DNA from 4 places in the Sporosarcina sp. FSL K6-1508 genome. Region 4 is predicted to be linked to each of the others. Evidence: riboswitches for the same ligand, from Rfam matches in the RefSeq annotation. Region 4 holds a riboswitch; each other region holds the start of a gene.
The links. Region 4 has a riboswitch for S-adenosylmethionine ahead of cysC (adenylyl-sulfate kinase). Riboswitches for the same ligand answer to the same signal wherever they lie in the genome.
Positions count from the first base shown of each region.

Region 1: linked by a shared signal. The riboswitch ahead of MKZ11_RS11690 (methionine ABC transporter ATP-binding protein) and the one ahead of cysC (adenylyl-sulfate kinase) in region 4 are both predicted to bind S-adenosylmethionine.
Region 2: linked by a shared signal. The riboswitch ahead of metA (homoserine O-acetyltransferase MetA) and the one ahead of cysC (adenylyl-sulfate kinase) in region 4 are both predicted to bind S-adenosylmethionine.
Region 3: linked by a shared signal. The riboswitch ahead of MKZ11_RS04405 (cyclase family protein) and the one ahead of cysC (adenylyl-sulfate kinase) in region 4 are both predicted to bind S-adenosylmethionine.

Region 1 is NZ_JBBOXF010000001.1:2,324,746-2,330,643, forward strand. It holds gene MKZ11_RS11670 (sodium:solute symporter family protein) at 1-113, shown strand, start outside; gene MKZ11_RS11675 (uracil-DNA glycosylase) at 244-726, opposite strand; gene MKZ11_RS11680 (GNAT family N-acetyltransferase) at 973-1,818, shown strand; gene MKZ11_RS11685 (pyridoxal phosphate-dependent aminotransferase) at 1,976-3,145, opposite strand; SAM riboswitch class I at 3,374-3,484, shown strand; gene MKZ11_RS11690 (methionine ABC transporter ATP-binding protein) at 3,591-4,604, shown strand; gene MKZ11_RS11695 (methionine ABC transporter permease) at 4,594-5,265, shown strand; gene MKZ11_RS11700 (MetQ/NlpA family ABC transporter substrate-binding protein) at 5,282-5,898, shown strand, end outside.
Region 2 is NZ_JBBOXF010000001.1:2,216,226-2,222,123, reverse strand. It holds gene MKZ11_RS11165 (PTS fructose transporter subunit IIABC) at 1-81, opposite strand, end outside; gene pfkB (1-phosphofructokinase) at 78-1,010, opposite strand; gene MKZ11_RS11155 (DeoR/GlpR family DNA-binding transcription regulator) at 1,007-1,759, opposite strand; gene MKZ11_RS11150 (phosphocarrier protein HPr) at 1,884-2,150, shown strand; gene MKZ11_RS11145 (PepSY domain-containing protein) at 2,228-2,485, opposite strand; gene MKZ11_RS11140 (hypothetical protein) at 2,681-3,433, opposite strand; gene metA (homoserine O-acetyltransferase MetA) at 3,495-4,403, opposite strand; SAM riboswitch class I at 4,506-4,612, opposite strand; gene MKZ11_RS11130 (hypothetical protein) at 4,750-4,929, shown strand; gene MKZ11_RS11125 (protein phosphatase 2C domain-containing protein) at 5,230-5,898, opposite strand, start outside.
Region 3 is NZ_JBBOXF010000001.1:946,236-952,133, reverse strand. It holds gene MKZ11_RS04425 (VOC family protein) at 1-136, shown strand, start outside; gene MKZ11_RS04420 (hypothetical protein) at 256-1,206, opposite strand; gene MKZ11_RS04415 (immunoglobulin-like domain-containing protein) at 1,399-1,878, shown strand; gene MKZ11_RS04410 (5-methyltetrahydropteroyltriglutamate--homocysteine S-methyltransferase) at 1,926-3,038, opposite strand; gene MKZ11_RS04405 (cyclase family protein) at 3,061-3,801, opposite strand; SAM riboswitch class I at 3,918-4,032, opposite strand; gene MKZ11_RS04400 (acyl-CoA thioesterase) at 4,194-4,670, opposite strand; gene MKZ11_RS04395 (hypothetical protein) at 4,760-5,152, shown strand; gene MKZ11_RS04390 (urease accessory protein UreD) at 5,202-5,898, opposite strand, start outside.
Region 4 is NZ_JBBOXF010000001.1:3,527,468-3,533,365, forward strand. It holds gene sat (sulfate adenylyltransferase) at 1-1,051, opposite strand, end outside; gene MKZ11_RS17850 (phosphoadenylyl-sulfate reductase) at 1,066-1,779, opposite strand; gene cysC (adenylyl-sulfate kinase) at 2,007-2,618, opposite strand; SAM riboswitch class I at 2,865-2,965, opposite strand; gene MKZ11_RS17860 (DMT family transporter) at 3,141-4,043, opposite strand; gene MKZ11_RS17865 (TraB/GumN family protein) at 4,103-5,272, opposite strand; gene MKZ11_RS17870 (transposase) at 5,480-5,898, opposite strand, start outside.

The sequences.
Region 1 (5,898 bases), 1.2 Mb from region 4:
CTACCCAACATGTTCTTGACATGCATGAGATTGAAAAAAATAAAGAACTTGATCACGTAGGAAGTAAAGAAGAACTAGATATAGAAAATACATCTAAACAGCCTACTATCTGATTCGGTAACAGGACATGCTCAAGAGCATGTCCTGTTTTTTTGAATTCTCCCAACCCTATCTGATTAAATCATGAACCCATATAGCTTTGTTTAAATAGTAATTTCGGGAATTGAAAACTTTATATCGTAGTTAGAAGCTCAAATTATGAAAACGCTTCGCAATGAAAGCCAAGTCTTCCAAAAATAAGTGCCGTAAGTTAGGACGACGCCTAACCGCAAGCGGATGGTAGGCGACTGCAGTCTGAAACCCTCGTACATCGTGCCAACTGCCTCGCAATGATTTGACTTCGGCTTCGGGATCTTGAAAAAAAGCTTGGACCGCCACGTTCCCTAAGCAAAGAATTAGAGAGGGGTTCTTTTCTTGAAGCTGTTGTTCCAAATGCCTCATACAAATTTGCCGCACCAAGTCTTTGTCATATGCACGCACAGGTTTTCTTTTAAGGATAAAAGTGACGTACAGATCATCTATATTCAAGCCTGCTTCATTCGCAACTTCTTGCAGTGTTTGCCGCGTTCCACAAAGAAATGCCTCATCCTCACGATTTTCACGTGCCCCAGGATTATCTAGAATAATCATAATCGGCGCTTTCGGATTGCCTTCACCCCATACCATCCGTGTCCCTTGCTCGTATAGGCCGCAATCCCGGCAATTTTTAAGGTGATCAGGGGTTGGTTCCTCTAACAGTATATTGGGACAGAAGTCAGGCATTAATCTCAGCTCACTTTAATGTTATTTTCAATAAGGAAAGCTTTCCACTAACCGATGGATTTCAAACAGGGATACAGCATATAGGTTAAATGTGGTAGAATTGTTATATTATTTTGATGGCAATTATTTTTATGCGAATGGGGTGTAGGGATGGAATTTAGACACTATCAGGATGTGCAAGAATTTGCAGTGAAAGCAGAACCGGTTGTATCGGAAAGGGAAGATGTATACAGTCTTTTTTTCGGTGTACTGCAGGCAATTAAAGCAGGTCGATACGATACCCCTTTTATGGCAACGATTGAAGAGGAGGGGCAGGTGCTCGCCTTATTTCAAATGACTCCTCCACATCCGTTGAACCTTATTTTTACGAATGACAAACGTTTGGAAGAATGTATGGATTTGTTAATAAGAAACCTATTGGAACTTGAAATTGAAATGAATTCCATCATTAGCTTAAAACCATGGGCATACCTTTTTAGCGAGAAGTGGGAAGTAAAAACAGGTATGACTCGTAAAGTGTTAATGGATCAAGGTTTGTATCGATTGGATACAGTCGATGAAACATTGGTGCCCAGTCCGGGTTCGTGGCGGTTTGCGCTCCAGGGAGATTGTCCGCTTATCGAAAAGTGGTTCAATTTGTTTGAAGAAGACGCGGGATTGCCACTTACTGCAAAGAAAGATGTAAAAAAACGAGTTGAATCATTTGTGGCCAACCAAGAAATATTTTTGTGGGAGCATGATAAAGTTGTCGTTTCGATGATGAAAAAAGCTCGTCCAACGAATCATGGCGTAACTGTTTCCCTAGTGTTTACACCAAAGGAACAGCGAAAGAAGGGCTATGCTCGAACAATGGTCGCTGCTGGAACAAAAGAACTTCTAAAAAAATATGATTTTTGTGTGCTTTATACTGATCTAATGAATCCGACAGCAAATAAAATCTACCAGGAGATTGGCTACAAACGAATTGCAGATTCTGTACAGCTTGGCTTCAGATAGAAGATGTGAATCATAAAATTGAACGGGATTTTTATGAAAAGAAAGCGGAAGAGGTTGATAAGAAAGTGAACAATTGATTTCTCTTCTAGAGTTAATTCAAAAAAGCCAGGAGTTGCTACTCCAGGCTTTTTTGATGTGAAATCCGGTTCTAGCTATCTTATCGTGGAAAAATATTGAGTTTTTCAATCCGTACTATTGCTTCTTTTAAGCGATCCTCATTTTCCAATAAGCCTACACGGATATACCCTTCCCCATACTTTCCAAAAGCGTGGCCTGGTGCTACAGCGATGTCTGCTTTGTCCAATAGTAATTTGGTGAAAGATTCACTTGTATATCCTTCTGGGATAGGAAGCCAAGCGAAGAAGGAGGCAGTAGGCGCAACGACATCCCAGCCGATTCGTTTACATTCGGAAATTAAGACATTTCGACGGCTTTCGTAAAGTGAGACAAGCTCATCCACACAGTCCTGGTTTCCCGATAATGCCTCTGTTGCTGCACGCTGAATTGCTGGAAATATATCTATGAATAAATGGTCCTGTAATAAGTTGATTGCTTCAATGATTTCGGCATTTCCTATGGCAAAACCGACCCGCCATCCTGCCATGTTATAGGTTTTTGACAATGTGTACATTTCAATTCCAACTTCTTTTGCACCATCTGCTTGTAGGAAGCTGATAGGTTTTGCCCCGTCAAAACCGATTCCACCATAGGCGAAGTCATGCAAAATTGCAATATTATTGGCTTTTGCCAAAGTAACTGTTTCTTCGAAAAATGGAAGCGTTGCGGTTGCACTCGTTGGGTTATTTGGGTAGTTTAAATACATTAATTTTGCTTGCTTTTTTTGTTCATCGGAGAGAGCAGAGTAATCAGGTAAAAAATCGTTTTCTGCAAGTAATGGCATTAAGTCATATTTAATATTGGCCAAGCTTACACTCGATAAATAATCTGGATATCCCGGATCTGGCAATAAGAGTAATTCATTATCGTTCATAATCGCGAGGGGTAACTCGACCAATCCCGGCTTTGTTCCAAATAGAATTGCTACTTCCATTTTAGGATCAATATGAACATTGTATTCACGTTTATAAAAATCGGCAACGGCCTGTTTTAATTCGGCAGTCCCTCTGAAAGGGGAGTATCCGTGTGTTGTTGGATCTTCAACTGCTTCTTGAAGTGCTTTTACAATATGTGGAGGAGTCGGTTGATCTGGATTTCCACGCCCCAAGTTAATAACATCACGCCCTTCCGAAAGTGCTTCCTGAACGTTTCGAACAAGTGATGCGAAAAAATGCGGTGGTAAATTCTTTAGTCGATTTGATAGTGTCATGTAATAACCTCTTTTCTATGTACTCACAACTTTTATTTTAAAAGGTAAGAAAGTATAAATTTATCACCTGGAGCAGTGTCTAGGCTCCAGTACTTTTCTTAATGTCAGTATACATGGAATGAAAAGAAAATGATAATGACTTTTGAAGTTTCAAATATATTATTATATTGACAATCTTATGGGGACATACTATTATGAAACTTATCAATCAAAACAATTACATAATAGTACTTATCAAGAGAGACTGAGGGATAGGCCCGATGACGTCCAGCAACCCCTTGCGTAATGTAAGGAAGGTGCTAACTCCTACAGAGTGAACTTCATTCTGAAAGATGAGCTGAAACCATTTTATTTTTCGGTGCTTCTTTCATATATGAGAGAAGCATTTTTATATGGTCAGACATCTGAGATTTCGTACTTCTATTTATAGAAAGAGGAGAATTGCATGATTCAAATTCAAAACGTGTCAAAAGTATACAAAACAAAAGAAAGAATCGTGACTGGTGTTGATAATGTTTCACTAGACATTAACACGGGAGAAATTTTCGGAATCGTAGGTTACTCAGGTGCAGGGAAGAGTTCTCTTATCCGTTGTCTAAATTTGTTGGAAAAACCAACGAGCGGAACGATTTTAGTAGATGGATTAAATTTGATGAAGTTACGGGGTAATAATCTCCGTCAGGCACGTTTGAAAATAGGAATGATTTTTCAACACTTTTATTTAATCAGCCAAAAGACTGTATATGAAAATATTGCATTTGCTTTACGGGCTGCAAAAACACCTACCAATAAAATTAGCAGCCGGGTAACGGACTTACTGGAAATGGTAGGTCTTTCTGATAAACGGGATGTCTATCCTGCACAGCTAAGTGGTGGTCAAAAGCAGCGGGTAGGTATTGCCCGGGCACTAGCGAATAACCCTTCAGTGTTACTGTGTGATGAAGCAACATCCGCATTAGATCCAAATACGACGCTATCTATTTTAAGGCTGTTGAAGAAAATAAATAAAGAATTACAGATTACAATCGTTCTAATAACACATGAGATGAATGTCGTGAAAGAAATTTGTGATCGTATGGCAATTATGCAAGATGGAAAAGTGATCGAAGAAGGACAAGTATATGATATATTTTCAAATCCTCAAGAAGAATTAACGAAAGAATTTATCAGTAGTGTTGTGTCATTTGATGTACCGGCAATGATTTTGAGCAAGTGCACGGGCAAACTGGTCAAGGTCATGTTTAAAGGTGATGTTGCAGGCGATGGAATTATCTCAGATACCGTGCAGCAATTTACTATACAAGGTAATTTCCTACACGGCTCCATTGAATATATTCAAGAAAGGCCACTTGGTACTTTCCTGATGGAACTAAAAGGAGAAGATGACGAAATAGAAAAGGCAATTGCCTATATGTCATCACGAGCTGCTCAAGTGGAGGTAATCGACAATGGAAATTGATTTTCAACACGTTTTAGAGTTAATGCCTGATATTACAAAAGCATTTGGAGAAACGCTTTATATGATAAGTATTTCTCTCGTTATTGCACTTGTTATTGGTCTTCCGCTAGGGATTTTGCTGTTCACTACCGATAAAGGATTATTTTTAGAAAATCGGGCATTGAACTCAGTTATTGGCTTTATCGTCAATATGGTCCGTTCTGTACCGTTTATTATTTTACTCGTTGCGTTAATCCCTTTAACGATTCTAATAGTAGGTACTCCGATAGGCCCTGGGGCTGCTAGTGTTTCGTTATCTGCAGCAGCAATCCCTTTTTTCGCAAGAATTGTGGAGACTTCACTAAGGGAAATTGATAAAGGTGTTATCGAAGCTGCAATCGCTGTAGGTGCAACTCCGTGGATGATTATCAAAGATGTACTATTGCCAGAAGCAAAAACAAGTATTATTCAAGGCGTGACACTTACAGTAATTAGTTTGGTTGCCTACTCAGCTATGGCTGGTGTTGTTGGTGGTGGGGGAATCGGGGATTTAGCAATTCGATTCGGCTACTACCGTTACGACAATACAATAATGGTAGTGACCGTGGTGATATTAATACTATTTGTACAAGTTATTCAATTTGCAGGAGATCGGATTTCAAAAGTAATTGATAAAAGATGATGGGGAGAGAAAAATTATGAAAAAGTTTCTATTAGTCGTATTAGTACTCGTACTTGGAACCGCACTTGCTGCTTGCGGTGGCAAAGAAAAAGCTTCGGATGACAAATCCTTGAAAATTGGTGCAACCGCTGGTCCATATAGTGATATGTTGAAAAAGGCGATTATTCCTGGACTTGAAGAAAAAGGTTATAAAGTTGAACTAATTGAGTTTAGTGATTATATTCAGCCGAACAATGCACTAGCAAGTGGCGATATTGATGCAAACCTGTTCCAAAACACGACTTATTTAGAAAATGTCGTTAAAGAAACGAAAGAGGAGTTATCACCACTTATTATCGTTCCAACAGCTCCAATGGGCATTTATTCGAATAAATTCAAGACAATTGAAGCCATTGAAGATGGAGCGAAAATTACTCTGCCAAATGATCCAGTTAACGGAGCCCGCGCGCTTTTAGTATTACAGGATGAAGGACTAATTGAATTAGATCCAAATGCAGAAGTGCTAAAGGTATCTGAAAAAGATGTAACAATGAATAAGAAGAACTTGGTGTTTCAACCTATCGAAGCGGGTCAGCTTCCACGTTCAGTTGATGGTACTGATTTAGCGGCAGTTCCTGGAAACTTTGCCTTGGC
Region 2 (5,898 bases), 1.3 Mb from region 4:
TTCCGTCAATACATCCTGTTTAGAAGTTGCTTCCACATCTAAAATAATCGTAGCTTCAGTCAATAATTGTGTGATTTTCACCATTTCACATCCTCCCCATCTAATGAGCTAATCAACACTTTGTCCATCAATGCTTGTACATCTTTTTTCTCACATAGATCCGATTGAAAAGCAGTTGCACTTCCACTTGCAATACCTGTCCGGAATGCCTTAACTGTATCCCCATCTTTTGTGAAAGATGCAAGGAACCCAGATACAAGTGAATCACCGGCACCCACTGTATTGACAACTTGACCTTTCGGTGCTTCCGCAGAAATGGCCATATCTTTTGTTACAAGCAGTGCTCCTTCTCCGCCCATCGAGACGATTACATGTTCAACCCCTGTTGCAACTAATTTTCTTGCGAAATGGAGGGCTTGCTGCTTATCCGTTATTTTCGTATTGAATAATTCACCGAGTTCCTGCTCATTCGGTTTTATAAGAAATGGTTTCATGTCAATCAACTCTTTTAGCGCAGGACCCGATGTATCAAGGACAAAACGAATGCCGTTGTCATTGCAAATCATTGCAAGTTGGCGGAAAAAGCTTGGCGGAATCGATTCAGGAAAACGTCCTGCAAGAACGAACCAGTCGTCTCGTTTCATTCCCCGCACTTTTGAAACTAATTGTTGTTGCTGTTCTAGGCTTATGTCAGGACCTGGCCCATTCAGTTCTGTTTCTTCACCTGCTTTAATTTTTACATTGATGCGTGTAATTTCTTCTGTCTGAATGAAATCCGTATAAATTCCTTCTTGATGTAGATAATGTTGAATGTAATCACCAGTGAAACCGCCGGCAAAACCTAAAGCGATGTTATCCACTTCCAATCGACGTAACACACGCGAAACATTAATTCCTTTGCCTCCGGGATAATAATGCACTTCTTCAGAACGGTTCAGTTTCCCGCTCCTAAATTCGGGTAAATACGTAGTATAGTCAAGTGAGGGCGTGATTGTGCATGTATAAATCATGTGGTCTCCACCTTTACTGTCGTCTTTTGTTCCAATAATTCGATAGCTTGTTTCTGAAAATCACTCACAATCAACGCTGCCTTATCGAGCGACATAATAGTAGAAAAACTGACTTTGTTATATTTCGATTGATCGGCCACAACAAATGTTTTTCGAGCAAGTGTAGATGCAAGTCTCTTTACAGCCGCTTCTTCCGGATCAGGTGTCGTATATCCATATTCCACATGGAAACCGTTAACACCAAGAAAACATTTGTCGAACTGATAATCACTTAACGTTTGTATCGTTTGTGGGCCAATGAGGGCACGCGTACTGGATTTTACATAGCCACCTGTCAAATAAGTCGTGATCTCAGATTCCATTAATGAATCGACATGTGTCAATCCATTCGTCACCACCGTCACCTTTTTGTTTTTCAAATAAGGAATCATCTGCAGTGTTGTAGTCCCTGCATCTAGAAAAATACAATCTCCCTCTTGAACGAAAGAGGCAGCAAAACTTGCAAGTTTAATTTTCTCATGAAGGTTTCTGGACGACTTATCTAAAATACTAAGTTCTTTTGTAATACGTTCATTGATGGTAGCACCTCCATGAACCCTATCCAATTTGTTAAGATCTTCAAGATCGTTCAAATCTCTCCTGATTGTCGACTCTGAAGCTGCTGTAGCGTCAACCAATTCTTGAATTTTAACTGTCTGTTTCTCTGCCAATAAATTTAAAATTAATTCATGTCGTTCATTTGTCAACATATGAACACCGCCTTGTAATTAGCTGTAAATTCATATTACTTGAAATAACATTCAAAATCAATCATAATCAATCAAGAACTTTCACTACGCACCAAATTACATTGAATATAGGAGGAATTATATAATGGTTGAAAAACAATACGAAATTACAAGTTCAGCGGGGTTACATGCACGTCCAGCATCGGCTTTAGTCAGTGCAGTCACTTCATTTATAGCAGAAGTTACTTTGGAGCATGCAGGTAAAAAAGTGAATTTAAAATCGATTTTAGGTGTCATGTCCCTAGGTATCACTTCTGGAGCCGTTATCACAATTTCAGCAGAGGGGGAAGATGAAGTAGAAGCATTAGCAAAAGTCGATGAAATTATGAAAAACGAAGGCCTTGCAAACTGATGCCTTCCATACTAAAACAGAGAAAATCCACGGGCGGTATAAATTACCGCCCGTGGATTTTCTCATAGACTTCTGACTTAATCGAGTTTCACTTTAAGAATCGCACCTGTAGTTGCATCAACTTTCACTTCATACTTATAGCCATCTGCCGTTCTAATGTCAATTTCATACACTAACATTCCATCGTCGTAATCTAATTCTGCCTTTACAACTTGACCTGGTACACGTCTTACCGCGATATCCATCGCCTGTTCTATTGAGATCCTTCGGTACTGCGGGTTTTGATAATGTTCATGCCAATGATGATTTTGGTTATATCGATTATGATTCGTCACCCTATCTCCTCCAATTCGATTATCATGTTATCCTTTACATTCTATTCAAGTTGCGTGGATATGTGCCTAAGTGTAAGCCATCACTTACGTCTAAGACTTTTACCCTTCAGCTCAAAAACAGTTAAGCAGATCCCACGTACATGATTAGTACGTGGGATCTGCTTATTGAAAATCGTATATTTAGCATTATTTTCATCAATCAACGTTCTTCTCTTTTTCTTCCTGCTTTTGATTCAACATAAAGGAAACTTGATCTGACCCGGTCAGTAATTTAGATATATAAGACGATGTCATGCTAAAACTGCCTTCTATCCTTTCTGATAAAAAGTTGGTTCGCTCGTATAGAACCGAGCGGAGATAATCCAGTTGTCTAATTACTTTTTCTAATAATCCTTCTTGTTTGTCCAACCTGCTGGATACATCTTTTTGAAGTTCCTCTTGCTCCAATAATTGTTTTGACAATACCTTTTGATAGTCTAATTGTTCATTTATTTTAGCTGAAATTTCTTCATAGGAAGAAGTCAACGTTTCGAAACGATCTGCTATTTCCTGATTCGACTGGCTGACGTCGTTTACTTTCGCTACGAATTCTCGATTTAGAATTTGCTCATGAGTCAATGTACGATGCAGCATTCTATTTTTTGTTTCTACTTTTGCTAATGACTTCATGACATCTTTCTCAAATTGCTCATGCCGAAAATCACTTTCTTTGATTTCGTTTAAACGATTACGAATTGATTTCAATTGATTGGATTGTGTGCTTTTTTGCTGCTTTAGTAACATTTCCATGATATTGAACTGATGACTGACTGAGTGATTCGCTTCCCTTTGTTCTTTCATCCATTCTGCTATTGGATCTATTTTAAAATGTTCTTGATTCTTCCCCAAAGACTCTGCATCAGTTTTAAAAACATCCGGGTGCCCATTTTTGTTAATAAACAACCCCATCTCTCTTAACCCCCTTGTCGTAGTAGCTTATGCTGTCTACCACAAAAGGGTCATTGAGCAGTTATTCCCATTCATAAGGCGTTTCTTGGTATACATAATAATTCAGCCAGTTAGAAAAGAGCAAATGCGTGTGAGAACGCCATGTATTCAGTGGCTCTTTGGATGAATCATCATTCGGAAAATAATTTTCTGGGATATCAACAGATACTCCTTTTTTCAGATCACGCGCATACTCTTCTGCAAGTGTATCCGCATCGTATTCCAAATGCCCTGTAATCATAATATGTTTACTATCTTTAGAGATGACGATGAAAGCTCCAGCATCTTCTGATTTTGCTAGCAGGTGTAGACGAGGATCATTTTCTATTTCTTCTGTCGAAACGGATGTATAGCGTGAGTGCGGTGCTTTGAATTCATCATTAAAGCCACGTGCAAGATTATTCGTCGGGTCGGAAAGTCGATGTGTAAATACACCTGAGCACTTTTTCGGCAACTCAAATTTTCCAATTCCATAATGATGATATAGCGCTGCTTGGGCACCCCAGCAAATATGTAAAACAGAAGTTACATTTTCTTTTGACCATTCCATAATCTCCGTCATTTCTTTCCAGTAATTAACGTCCTCAAATTCCAAATGCTCAATCGGGGCACCTGTAATGATCAATCCGTCGAAACGACGATGCTTCACATGTTCAAATGTTGTATAAAAAGCATTCAAATGTGTTTTACTAACATTTTTCGAATCATGTGTTGCTGTGTTCAGAAAGGTAACATTCACTTGCAGTGGAGTATTTCCCAATAAACGCAGAAGCTGTAGCTCAGTTCTTTCTTTTTCTGGCATCAAATTCAAAATTGCAATGGTCATTGGACGTATATCTTGTGACGTTGCACGTTCTTCATCCATCACGAATATTTTTTCTTTCTTTAACAGTTCCCCTGCCGGTAATTGTTTCGGTATGTTGATTGGCATTTTTGTCTCTCCCTTTTTAAATTGTTATGTATGATTTTATTTCAAAATAAAAAACCCACTTTTCTGTAAGATAAGAAAAGAGGGTTAACCTTGGGCTCTCTGTTCTTATCTCTCAAGAAAAAATCTTGTTGGAGGTAGCACCTTCCTGACTATGTCAGAGGTTGCTGAAGCTTCGCAGGGCCAATTCCCTCAGCTTCTCTTGATAAGAATATTTAATTAACTTCCATTATACTACTTAACTCATTATTGTAAATGGTCTTTTTCTTTTGCAAAAATTTTCATCGGATAAATTCTCTCTGTAAAGCCACATTAACAAAGTACTTACTAATTGAAAGGAGCTGTTACAATGGGAAGAGATGACGACAAAACTGGTGGGAATAATGCGCGTTCGTTGCCGCAGACACCAAAAAACCAAAAAATAAAACCTGGTGACATGGAAGCAGAAATGGCCCGCGAGTTTGCTGAATTGAGTTCCCTAAAACCAAAACGTGAACGAATGAATCCAAATGCAAAGAAAAGAAAATGAGTAACCTTGGCAACAGCGCTAATTAAAGCGTTGATACCTCTCGCTAGTATGATACTAGCGAGAGGTATTATTTATATTCAACCTAAATTAGATGCTTTCTTCAATTCCTCCGTCATTTGCCCGACCAAATCAGGTCCTCGGTAAAATTGTGGTAGTGTATTTTGGAAGTGATCTACATGCCATTCATCATTTTCTTTTCTGCAATTATCGTTTGATGATATCTTGTCCAGTTGTTTGACTACAGTAAAATCCTGTTAGTTTTCCTAATTCTTTAAACTGATTACCCGTGTACTTTGTTCCTCATTCCCTATAATCGCTCGGGATGCTGCCTTGCTTTGCTACTTCCACATTCCATGCAATAATTGTTGTACTGTCTCGTACATTCTGTCTTTCGATTTCCATCAACAACTGCGAAATACTTACATCAAGTTCTTTTTCATTCAGTGCAACAACAAGATTTGTCGGATCCAAAAAAGGTTCCCCTGGGCTTTCAACCAAACCATCAGTCGTAAGGAAAATGAGGTTGTTCCCTTTTCTTAATTCCCTTGTCCCTGACGTGTAGCATGGTACTTCTTGCTCAAACGTATTCACTTGGCCAATCCACTCGAAGAATTGCCTTTGGTTGAGTTGGAATTGGTTAAGAGCAATTAATTCCGGATGCAATACATATACTAAGCAATCTCCAACCGAAAACCACCATACGTAATTATCTTTCCTAACGACGATAAGACAAGCCGTTTCTCCCGTGACACATCTGCATTTATTCAAAAATTGTTCAGATTGAAAAATCCCAAGTAACTTCCCTTCCAAACGTTTAAATTCTGGAGGACCTTTCATTTCTAAAATCTCCACCAATTTTTCTTTATGCTGCTCGATTGTTTGAATGACAAGTTCCGCACTTTCGGCACTTTTATGTGCATCCAAAATAGCCGCGAATTCCCAATCCTCATTTTGCCAAACGATGCATCC
Region 3 (5,898 bases), 2.6 Mb from region 4:
TGCACTTGAGCAGTTGAAAATACAATTGGAAGAAGCTGATTATATGATTAGTGAAGAGCCTCCAATCGAAGGCCGTTCTCGTTTTTTTACACATGACCCTTTTGGCAACCGGATTGAGTTTTTAGCGTTTGAATGAAATTTATAAATGGCATTTAGATTTCTCCTCATTATGCAGCAAGATGCATAATGAGGTTTTTTATTTGTATCTATAGTTTACAATTGCCCTTCCAGTTTACCGATTTTCCAGCCATTCTATCACGCTTCAATAATTTCTTTCTCCTGCACATCCAATCGTTCCAGTTCATGTAGCAATTCTTCTCGCTTTCTCGCAAGTCGGTCCTGAACCTTACGTACATCTTGAAGCACATCGTTCAGCTTACTTTTCGCGTCCGTAATGCGGGAATGAACCATCCAGTCCGAAAAAATATTATCGAAAAACAGGTCGGTAAATGTAAAGATATCATTTTTGTTTACTGTAAATGATTCAGTTGCGGCATTCTGGACATCCATCAATTCCGTCTCGAAATGACGAAGGGCACGCTGCGCGCGGTGAACAAGATCATCGGAGCTATTAATCTCAGAGTATTTCAGGGCGGACACCAGCAATCCACCGCCAAGAAACGTGTCCCACATCGACATTCCTTCTGCCGATCCAAGCTTATCGAGCGCCGCATCGAGTGCCCGATTTGCTTTGTTGCCGGCATCGCGGGCTTCGTCAATTTCACGCAGCATTGAACGCAGTCTTACCCTGTCATCCGCTATTTTTTGTAGCGTACCATTTGCAATTGTGTCATTGTATCGAATCCACGTCTCTTTCTCCTTCAGAAAGTCCGCCCACTCTTCATCGATATAGGTAAAGTCCGGATTTTTCATCTTATCGCGCAGTCGGACCGCTTCCGCTTCCAAGTCCTTCACCATTTTTTCTGCTTCATTGTAATGGAGCTCCGCATCCGCTGCTTCTGAAATCTCCTTCTCCATTTTTTCATCCCATTTGCCTGTCCACTCACTTATTTTATTCATAAAAGAAAACTTGCCAAGCTTCACTACATCCTGTTGTTCTTTTGTCAGTTTTTTATGCAAGTCATCACGTTGTACAATCGCGTCTTTAAGTTTCACCTCTGCATCCTCAAGACGTCTCTTCACCCGGTTGCGTTCAGTTCGTATCATCGTCAATTCCATTTGCCGTTCGTGTATATCCTGCCTCATTGACTCCACCCCTTTCTCTGTTATACGAAAATAAGTGGATGAAGTTTCATTTACACATAATATTTTACCCACATGTGGATAACAATTAAGTAATTTTTTCTCGCATAGGTACTTGTCCACAGCTATTTATTGATTTCAATCAAGGTTTATCCACCCTTAAAGGTATATGCTAGAAGATGAGGTGTGTCCATCATGAAAAAAATGCTGTCAATTGCCATTGTTCTTCTACTATTCCTATCCGCCTGCGGGAATGAACCTGCCGTTTCTACACTTCCCGATCCCGTGCCCGACCAGGAAATGTTTTCATCAGAAGAAGGTTTATCACTAGTATTGGACGAAGACTCATTCATCGGTTCGCCTCCCATCATTAAAACGCTTGTGCAAAATTACAGTTCATCCGATTACCAGTTGGGCGATTTTTATCATATAGAAGTAAATAAAGATGGCCAGTGGCATATTATTACGTATTCAGATGCCGTATTCTTAAAGAATCCTTCCTTCAAAGACTATGGAAATGTGTTGTCAGCCGGCAGTGAAGCACGCCAGACTTTTTCGGTCGATGCGCTCGGCGTGACACTGATTCCAGGTGAATACCGTCTTGTGAAATCATTTATTTCAACAGACGAGCAAATGCACGAACTATCCGTTGCCGTGCCGTTTTCGGTGAAATAAGAAATAAACCGGAACAAAGCATATGAGCCTTGTTCCGGTTTATCAGTTTAACCCCAAACTTCCTTCGCCACGTCCACAATGAATTTCAATTTCTCCCATTGCTGTTCTTCTGTCAGCTTATTACCGTGATGCGTTGAAGCAAATCCGCATTGTGGGCTCAAGCACAGCTGTTCAAGTGGCACGTATTGTGCCGCTTCTTGAATGCGCGCTATAACAGCATCTTTGTCTTCCACTTCTCCATTTTTCGATGTAACAACACCAAGTACAACTTTTGCTCCACCATTTGGAACATGATCCAACGGTTTAAAGTCTCCTGAACGTTCGTCGTCATATTCTAGGAAGAAGCCATCCACTTTTTCTTTTGCAAGCAACGTTGGTGCAATCAGTGCATAGCTTCCTTCAAACGCCCACGTCGATTGGTAGTTTCCGCGACATAGGTGTGTTGTTACAAAAAGATCTTCAGGTTTATCTTCCAAAACGCCATTAATGACGCGTAGTGCCAAGTCGATTAGTTGTTCTCTTGAATAGGCTCCATCGTTAAACGGGATATTCGGTGCTGAAAGACCCGCAATGTAAACATCGTCCAGTTGCAAGTAGCGTACGCCCGCTTCGTAAAATGCTTTCAGTGCGTCTTTGTATGCCTGTATAACATCGTTCGCAAATTCTTCAATGTCCGGATAAATCGTTTCATCACGAATCCCGCTATTAAAGAGTTGATTCGGGCTCGGAATCGTTTGTTTTGCAACAGCACGGCCGCCAACGATTTCATTAAACTCCACAAAGTCCTTGATGAAAGGATGATCAGGGTTAAATGATACTTTGCCTGTATTCCGAACGTTATATCGTTCCGTTTCCACACCGTCAAATGTGTAACCTTTTTCCGGCACAAACCCTTCAATACCATTCAGATGCTCCAAGAAGTCTAAATGCCACCACGTACGTCTGAATTCGCCGTCCGTTACAAGCTCCAGGCCAACTTCAAGTTGCTTATCGACAATCCGTTTGATTTCCTTTGTTTCAACTTCACGTAATTGTTGTGCAGTGACTATGCCTTCTTTGAATTCCTTTCGCACTTTGTGTAAATTATCCGGTCGCAATAGGCTTCCAACGTGATCCGCCCTGAATGGTGCTTTTGTTAGTATCGTCGATTGATTTGTCATAGTAAATTCCTTCTTTCTATTTTTAGTGGGGTAATATGGCGAATGATCTTACCGGGAATCCGGATGCTTTTTCCGGCTTCGGAACAATATTAAAAATGACTGCGCCTGTTGCTGGAACTTTATCCAGATTCGTTAATAATTCGATTTGATAAGCGTCTTGTTCGAGCACATAGTATTCGCCTAAAAGAGCGTTATTCTTTTGAAAGTCGATGGCCGAATCCGTATCGAAAGTCTCATGACCAATCGCTTTCACTTTTCTTTCTTCAAATAAAAACTTCAAAGCATCCAGTCCCCAACCAGGGATACGGTTATTTCCTTCGGCATCTTTATTGTTAAACGCCTCGTGGTCCGGCCAACGTTTGCTCCAATCCGTTCGTAAAGCGACGAATGTTTCTTTCTCTATTACTCCATGCTGTTCTTCAAAAGTTAAAATATCTTCGACAGTTAACGTAAAGTCATGATTTGTATGTGACTCTTTCGATTTGTCGATGACCACAAGCGGTAATATCAATTCCTTCAAACCCAACTCATCCAAGTATCTTGTGTCACGTACGAAATGGATAGGTGCATCAATATGAGTACCATACTGACCAGCAAATTTAAAACTTTGTGCGAAAAATCCATCGTCGTGGTCAAATAATGTCGTAAACTCCGCCGTATCAAATGCTGAAAAATGTGGTGAATCAGGACCAAACGTATGCGTCAAATCAATCCATTCTTTCTCTTTCAAAAACGTAATTGCATTAATTAATTCAGTTGAAATTTAAATCTCCCCCCCTCAATTGATTTATTTTGCAACAACCATTTCCAGAGAGAGAGACAAATAAAAAACCCCTTCTAAATTTCAAGAAGAGGTTTTGGCGTATTCGCTATTTGCTCTTCTTATCTCCAAGCTATAAGCATTACACTTAAGCTTCTGGAATTAGCACAGTACTTAAAAAAGTCTGTTGCTGAGGTATCAAAGGGCCAGTCCCTCCACCTCTCTGGATAAGAAAATTACGTATTTAGTTGTTAGATAGTACAATACATGCCTTTGAATAGAATGTCAACAAGGAAAATATAAAATATTTTGATTATACTATTTTAACTGTTTTTAGATGATCGAGGTAAAATAAAAAGCCCACCTCAGTAGGCGGACTTTTTCAAAACTACGTATTAATGTTTCATCTCACTCCGCAGCTTCCGATGCTCCCGCCGTGCAGGGCCTGTTTCATACAAGCTTTTTTCCGCCTCTGTTTCCGGGAAAATACCCGGGACAGCAATTGGTTTGTTGTGTTCATCCATGGCGACCATCGTCAGGAAGGATTCAGTCGTCAGTTTCGTTACGCCGGTCAGTAAATTCATTGAATGGACAGAAACAAATACTTCCATCGATGTACGGCCTGTTGAGCTGACAATTGCTTCGAGTTCCAATACGTCACCAACGCGTGCGGAGGACAAGAAATCGACGGAATCAATTGAGGCTGTAACGACTGCTGTCTTCGAATGTTTCATGGCCGTGATAGCAGCAATCTCATCGATGTATGCAAGGACTTGCCCTCCGAAAATTGTTTGTAAGTGGTTTGTATCCGGCGGCAACACCAGTTTCGTCTGGATTGTACGGGATTGGCTCATTGGTCTTTTTTCTTGCATGTAAATCTCTCCCTCGCTGTTTATGAATAAAGGAATCTTTTCCAATACTCGTCTCGTATATATAGTATACACATACGGGAGGAATATTAATGTTAAAATTTATCGATAAAAATTATGAAAAAATTACTTGGTTCATCATATTGCTTGGACTCATTACAATTTTCACAGCAAAACAATATCTAACACTAGTTTTGTTTTTCTACCTTCTGATAAGGTCTTTGAAGTCCCGAGATTCCATTATTAAGACTCTTCGTACAACGCCCTTGAGTACGACAATTACTTATGTAGTCGGTATGATTTTACTCATCGCGGCATTAACAGTACTTATGCTATTCTCAGGGAGTTTCCTAAAGCACTATAATATTCCCGCTTTCCTGCAATACATTTATATTGCCGTTGTCCTAGTTGGTTCCATGTTCTTTTATTTCTGGTTTATGGATTTTTTAATAAAAAAACAACATAAGAATGACTCGCGGAAGTAAGTTAAAATCCCACAGTCCAAAGAGGACACCCCACTGTCGGGGTGTCCTCTTAAACTATTTCTGCCAACAGCGCGTATACACGTTTTATTTCTTCCTGCATCGTCCACTGATCGGTCGCTAGCCATCTGCAATGGATTGCATTTCCTTCAAGCCTTGTCATACCAGCTTTCAAGCCTTCTTCGACTCGCAGTGTTTCCTGTAAAGCACGGACATCGACGTCTGCGGCTTTTGGCGATACGAGCCAGATCGAACCGATATACATCGCCCCTTCAAGTATACCGATGTCACCGAGTGCGGTTTCTTTCGGCGAGAAATGAAGGGAGTCGAAAGCAACTAATTCTTCCTCGACAAAAATCTTGAAATTCGATTGGAACGATAGATAATCGAAAATTTCTCCGCGTTTCTCACGTCCTGGAGCAATGATCTCTCCCCATAACACAGTTGCATCACGGGCCACCCGAATTGTCGTATCGCTGCGGAACTTCGCATCTACAAACGGAATGATCACTTCCGGCATCCATTCAAGACGTGCCCGTTCCCCGAGCTCGACGTCAATTCTCTGTACACAAATATCTCCAGTATACGATGGATAGATTTTTAAAGCAGACTGCTGAACCAACCTTGCACTGCTATCCGGTGCAAGCTTAACTGTAATGTCATTCCGATCCCCTGCGACCATCCCGCCAGATGATTCCATTATGTAGACGGTCGCTTTTGGGTCTTTCCCTTCGTACAATTCCCGACTC
Region 4 (5,898 bases):
TTTCTCGCACCTTTGTACCCGACAAAATCACATGGTGACTTGCATCATGGGGACATGTTTTGTGCGTTGCCATGCTGGTGCATTTATTGCAGTAAAAACTATGCTCGAAAAATAATAACGTAATCCCAAGTTCTCCAAGCGTAAAGTTGCTAAAAATTTTCTGAGCATCATACGTACCGTAATAATTACCAACACCCGCATGATCACGACCGACGATAAAGTGTGTACAACCAAAATTCTTTCTTACCATCGCATGAAAAACCGCTTCTCTTGGTCCGGCATAGCGCATTGCAGCCGTAAATACACCTAAAAATACATGTTCTTTCGCATAATAGTTATCTAGTAATACTTCATAGCTTTCAAGGCGAACATCTGCCGGGATATCATCTGATTTCGTTTCACCAACAAGTGGATTTAAAAATAATCCATCTACAATTTCCAATGCTGTTTTTTGAATATATTCGTGTGCTCTGTGTACCGGATTTCTTGTTTGGAAACCAACGACTGTTTTCCAGCCAAGTTCTTGAAACTTTCGTCTTGTTTCAACCGGGTCATACAGATAATCCGAAAACTCATTCAGCGGCCTTCGCTGAATCAGTGTGATCGTTCCGCCGAGATATACATTCGGACGTTCAAATAACTTCTTCACGCCTGGATGGTCGCGGTCTGTCGTTTGAAAGACCAATTCAGCCTCTTTTTCCTTATCTGGCGTAAAAATATCTGATACTTCGAGCACACCATAAACAACTCCGTCTTTCACCAATTTCACAAAGCTTCCAATAGCGATATCTTTTGCATTCGTCTCCGTCGTTGGTAATGTAATCGGAATTGTCCAAGGCTCTCCTGTAGATAATCTCATTGTCGCAACGACGGAATTGTAATCTACTTCCGTGAGAAACCCACTTAACGGACTATAGGCACCTGTACCAATCAAATCCAAATCACTGCTCGCAATTTCATCTAATTCAACTGTTTTGGTAAACCCTTCGAATTGAAAATCTGGATTCCAGCGATTAATTAATATGCCGCCATGCGGTTGACTCAAGCTCATGTAAATTCCTCCATTTAAGTTAACTTTTTATGCAATCCACACTCTGTTTTCGTTTGATTTGCCCAGCGGCCTGACCTTGACCCTGTCGTAGTATCGCCTTGTATTGTACAGGGTGCACAGCCGATACTCGGATAGCCTTGATCATGAAGTGGATTATAGGGCAGTTCATGTTTATCAACATAATCCCAAATATCCGTCCACGACCAATGAATTAGCGGGCAAATTTTAACTGATTGAAATGTTTCATCCTTATTCACGAAGTTTGTCAGACTTCTAGATGGTGATTGTTCACGTCTTAATCCGGACAGCCAAGCAGTCGCATTACTTAGTGTTTCCCGAAGCGGAATTACTTTCCTCATATGACAACACTGATCCGGCTGTCTCGCCCAAAGTTCAGCGCCATACTCATCAGCTTGTTCTTCAACCGTTAAAATCGGCTTTTTCAATTCAATTTTCAACTGAGGATAGAGTTGTTTGACTTTATCAATTAGGGCATAGGTTTCTTTAAAATGAAGTCCTGTATCTAGAAATACCACTTTAGCGGTTGATTTTATTTGCGAGATTAAGTCAATCATTACAATCCCTTCAACCCCGAAGCTGCACGCATAAACAAGTTCATCGTCATATTCTTTATAAGCCCATCGCAAGACGTTTAGCGCACCCTTCGCTTCGTCGTCAAGTAAAAAAACATCTTCAGACTCAATCCAGGAATCGTACGTTTTCTTCACCAAATTAACTCTCCTTCCTATCTTTTATAAAAAGACGACTTTAATCTCCTACTGATTAAAGTCGCCTCTAATTTTTTAGTCAGCGCATTGTTCCCATATACCCAATTGTCCATCAGCTTCTGGGTTTCCAGTCGGCTAGTGATTAGCGTTTATACTAACTTTATTATTCCTATGTGTCAAGTAGGTTTTAAGTCATTCTATTCCAAGTGAACTAGAATGTTACGTGATTATTGACTTTTTTTGATATAGTTATTTTCTTTTAAATAAGAAATGATGACTTCGACCGATTCTTCAATACTTAACTGATTGGTATCGATGGATATTTCCGCATTAACAGGTTCTTCATAAGGAGCATCAATTCCTGTAAAGTCTTTAATTTCACCCAATCTTGCTTTTTTGTACAATCCCTTTGGATCGCGTTCTTCGCAGGTTTCTAAACTGGCCTTTACATATACTTCAATGAATTCATCAGCATCGACAATTTCCCGCACTTGATCACGATCTTCTTGGTAAGGGGAAATGAATGCGGTCAATGTGAACAGGCCAGCATCAACCATTAGTTTTGCAACTTCACCAATTCTGCGAATATTTTCGGATCGATCATCTGGACTAAACCCAAGATTCTTATTTAAACCGTGTCTGACGTTATCTCCATCTAGTCGATAAGTGTGAACACCCTTTGAATGTAAAGCTGTTTCTAACGCCGCTGAAATCGTCGATTTTCCGGAACCCGATAATCCTGTAAACCAAAGAATTGCACTTTTATGACCTTTTGCTTCTTGGCGATCCCTTTTCGTAACCTCTGATTCATGCCATACGATATTTTTAGCTTTTGTCATTTTTTCTCCTCCTAAATTCATTTGCTCTGAATCAATTTTCAAATACAAAAAACATCTTTTTAGTCGATTCGAAAAATCGATTAGAAAGATGCCTTTAGTTGACTAATTAGCATATATTTAATTGGTAAAAACAAGAATAGCGCTGGAGACCAGAAAAAGAAAAATGAGATTTCACCATACGCTAAACAATAAAAAAGCCTCTTCAATTAGGGCAAGAAGAGGTTGATGATATCGAATAACTATCTCTTCTTATCTGCTAAACTTTCGCTTACTGGAATTGGCACAGTACAAAACAGTCTGTTGCCGAGGCTTCTTCGGGCCAGTCCCTCAACCTCTCTTGATAAGAAATACACTATGAAGTTGAGATCAATATTACATCATCGAAATTCCAAAGTCAATGATTTATCAGTTTTTAATTTTATTCACATCAGTTTAGTAGGGTTTAAACACTAATGTCTCGCACATAAACAAAAAGGCACGTTAAACTACTTTTCGGCGTTCTTGAAAACTTATAGTTCAACTCTAACTTCTCCTTCCATTGCTCTCATTAGTTTTCTCCATTTCCTTTTCACAATCATTTTTCCAATTAACAAGAAATATTCCTTTAAAGATTAGTAATCCACCAAAAAGAGTAGACCAGGTTAGTCTTTCATGGAGCAAACACCATCCTGTTAGTACACCGAAGAATGGCGCTAAAAAAAGGAATGCACTCGTTCGTTCTTGATTTCCTCTCTGAAGAAGATAAAACCAAACAGAAAACTGAATAATTGAGGCCGCAATGGTAAGCCATAACAAAATCAGGATGGATTGAGTAGTCATTCTGAAAAAAGACTCTTCCAATAGTAAACTTCCCAGAAAGAGAATTAATCCGCCAAAAAGCATTTGATAGGCTGTCATTACATATGTATCAAATTTAAAACCATGTATTTTTATCAAAAGCGTAGCAATCGCCCATGAAACTGCCGACAAAACCCCTAATATGGTACCGATTCTAAAGTCAAGATGTGAACCCAACGTGAGAAAAACCCCGATAAAACCTAGCAGTACACCTATCCATTGCTGAATACGGTAACGGGATTTTAAAAAAAGCGTTCCAAAAACTACGACGAGTAAAGGATTCATAAATGTTAGGATAGACGTCTCTCCAGAAGTGATCGTACGTAGTGCCATGAATATACAGCCCATCACAAAAGCCGTTTGAAAAAGTCCAATTAGAACAAGCCACACCCAATCGATTACCTTTACCGGATGTCGCTTGTTTAAGATTTTAACGATCGTAGCCATAATAAGCCCTGCAAGCGTAAAACGCATAGCGACTAATAGGAGAGGAGATGAATAGGCTAACCCTAACTTCCCTATTGTAAAAGAAGAACCCATTAATCCAGTCGTCAAAATCACTAACAAACTAAAAATGATTCGATTCATCCAGCCCCCACCCCATTATGACTATAAATCATTTATATGAAAATGCTTAACAATTGATTTCACTTTAAGTTTTCAAAGAATACACGGATGACGTCGGCTCCCCCTAGGAATGTCCCCAGTGTCCCCCCCAAGTTAGTCAGAACGATAACCAGCAAGACTCGTGTCACTTTATTAGCCCAAAAACCTTTAATCGTAAAAACATCTTCAGAAAGCGTTTCAAAGTCGCCAACACTCGGTCGACGGAAATATGCTTGAACAATTCCCGAGACCCAGCCAGCTGCTATCAGTGGGTGCAAGGTAGTGATGGGTGCTGAAACAAAGGCCGCCAAAATAGCCAACGGATGTCCGAGCGCTACCGCAGCGCCAATGGCTGACAAGCTGCCTGTCCATAAGATCCAGCTTAGCGCCTGATCGAAACCTGCAGATGGATTTGCAATAAAGGTGTAGGCGATAATGGACAGGAGAAGAACCGGAATTGCCCATCCGATAATTTTCGGTATTTTTGATTTCGGTGGAGTTTGCGCTAATGCGACTAAATCATGGTCATTATAAATTTCTTTTGTAATCCCTGGAACATGTGCTGCACCTAGGACTGCAACGACCTTTTTACCTGGTGCATCTTTGATTTTCTGAGCTAAATACTGGTCCCTCTCATCGATTAAGGGCGTCTTTAACCTCGGAAATGATTCCGTAAAGTCAGTTAGAACGGCATTTAGTGTGTCCTTTGATTTCATTTTCTCCAGTTCTTCTTCAGAGATCGTCTCTTTGCTGAAGATACTATAGAAAACCGACATAAGGAGCTGACTTTTCCCTTTAAATCCGATATTACCCCAAATTCGGGAGAAAGTAATTTGGATATTACGGTCAGCCAGCACCAAATCTGCTCCGATTTCTTTAGCCGATTCAATCCCCTGAATCATTTCCTGCCCAGGTTTAATATCAAATTGCTTTGCTAAACGATTTTGAAAGGAGGATATTGCCAAGTTCATTAAGAGCAAAGTAGCTTTCTTCTCTTTTATCACTTTGAAAATATCCGTTTCCTTCCATTTATTACTATCCATTATAGATTGAAACCGTTGTTCATCCAACTCAATGCATACCGAATCAGGTTTTTCCTTGTCGATCACTTCTTTTACTTGTTCTGCACTTTGCTTCGAAACATGGGCAGTTCCAATCAGTATCAGTTCTCGACCGTCTAACTCTATTCTCGTAATGTTATCCTCTTGCATTGACAAACTTCCTTTATAGAACTTATTTCTTCTAAGCAATCACTAACCAGTGATCACTAAAAGACGATCTACTTATAATAATGAATCAGTTTGAAGAAAATTTCAATTATCTTTCATTATTATTCTGCGCTTAACTGAATCAATTTCATAAATCATCTTTTTCAAGAGCTTAGACTTCTCCCGTATCAAAATTTATGCTTTTAAAAATTAAGCCGCTTTACTTTTTGTTTGTAATAAGGCATCCATTCGATCGACAGCCAATTTGCAGGCATTATAAATAAACGTCACAAGGTTGAAGTGCAGTTTTGCTTTTTTACCTGTTCGGTGACGGACGTTGTTCAATTGAAAGTATTCTTTTAAATAGGCGTTGACGCGTTCTACTGCGGTACGTTCTTTATAAAGTTTCTTCCATAATTCTGAGCCACGTGCTGGATACGTGTATTTTCGAATATCCGCTTCACATTTGATTTTGAACACCTTTTGACAGAGTGAATCCTCTCTCAATGGACATGTTATGCATTCTTTCGGGCGGGTAAATTTTAATGTATGGTATTTTTCATCGAAGCTGTCGTAACAGTAGCTATGCTCACGTACACAAGTTGGGCGAAAGTGTTCATCGAATCCTA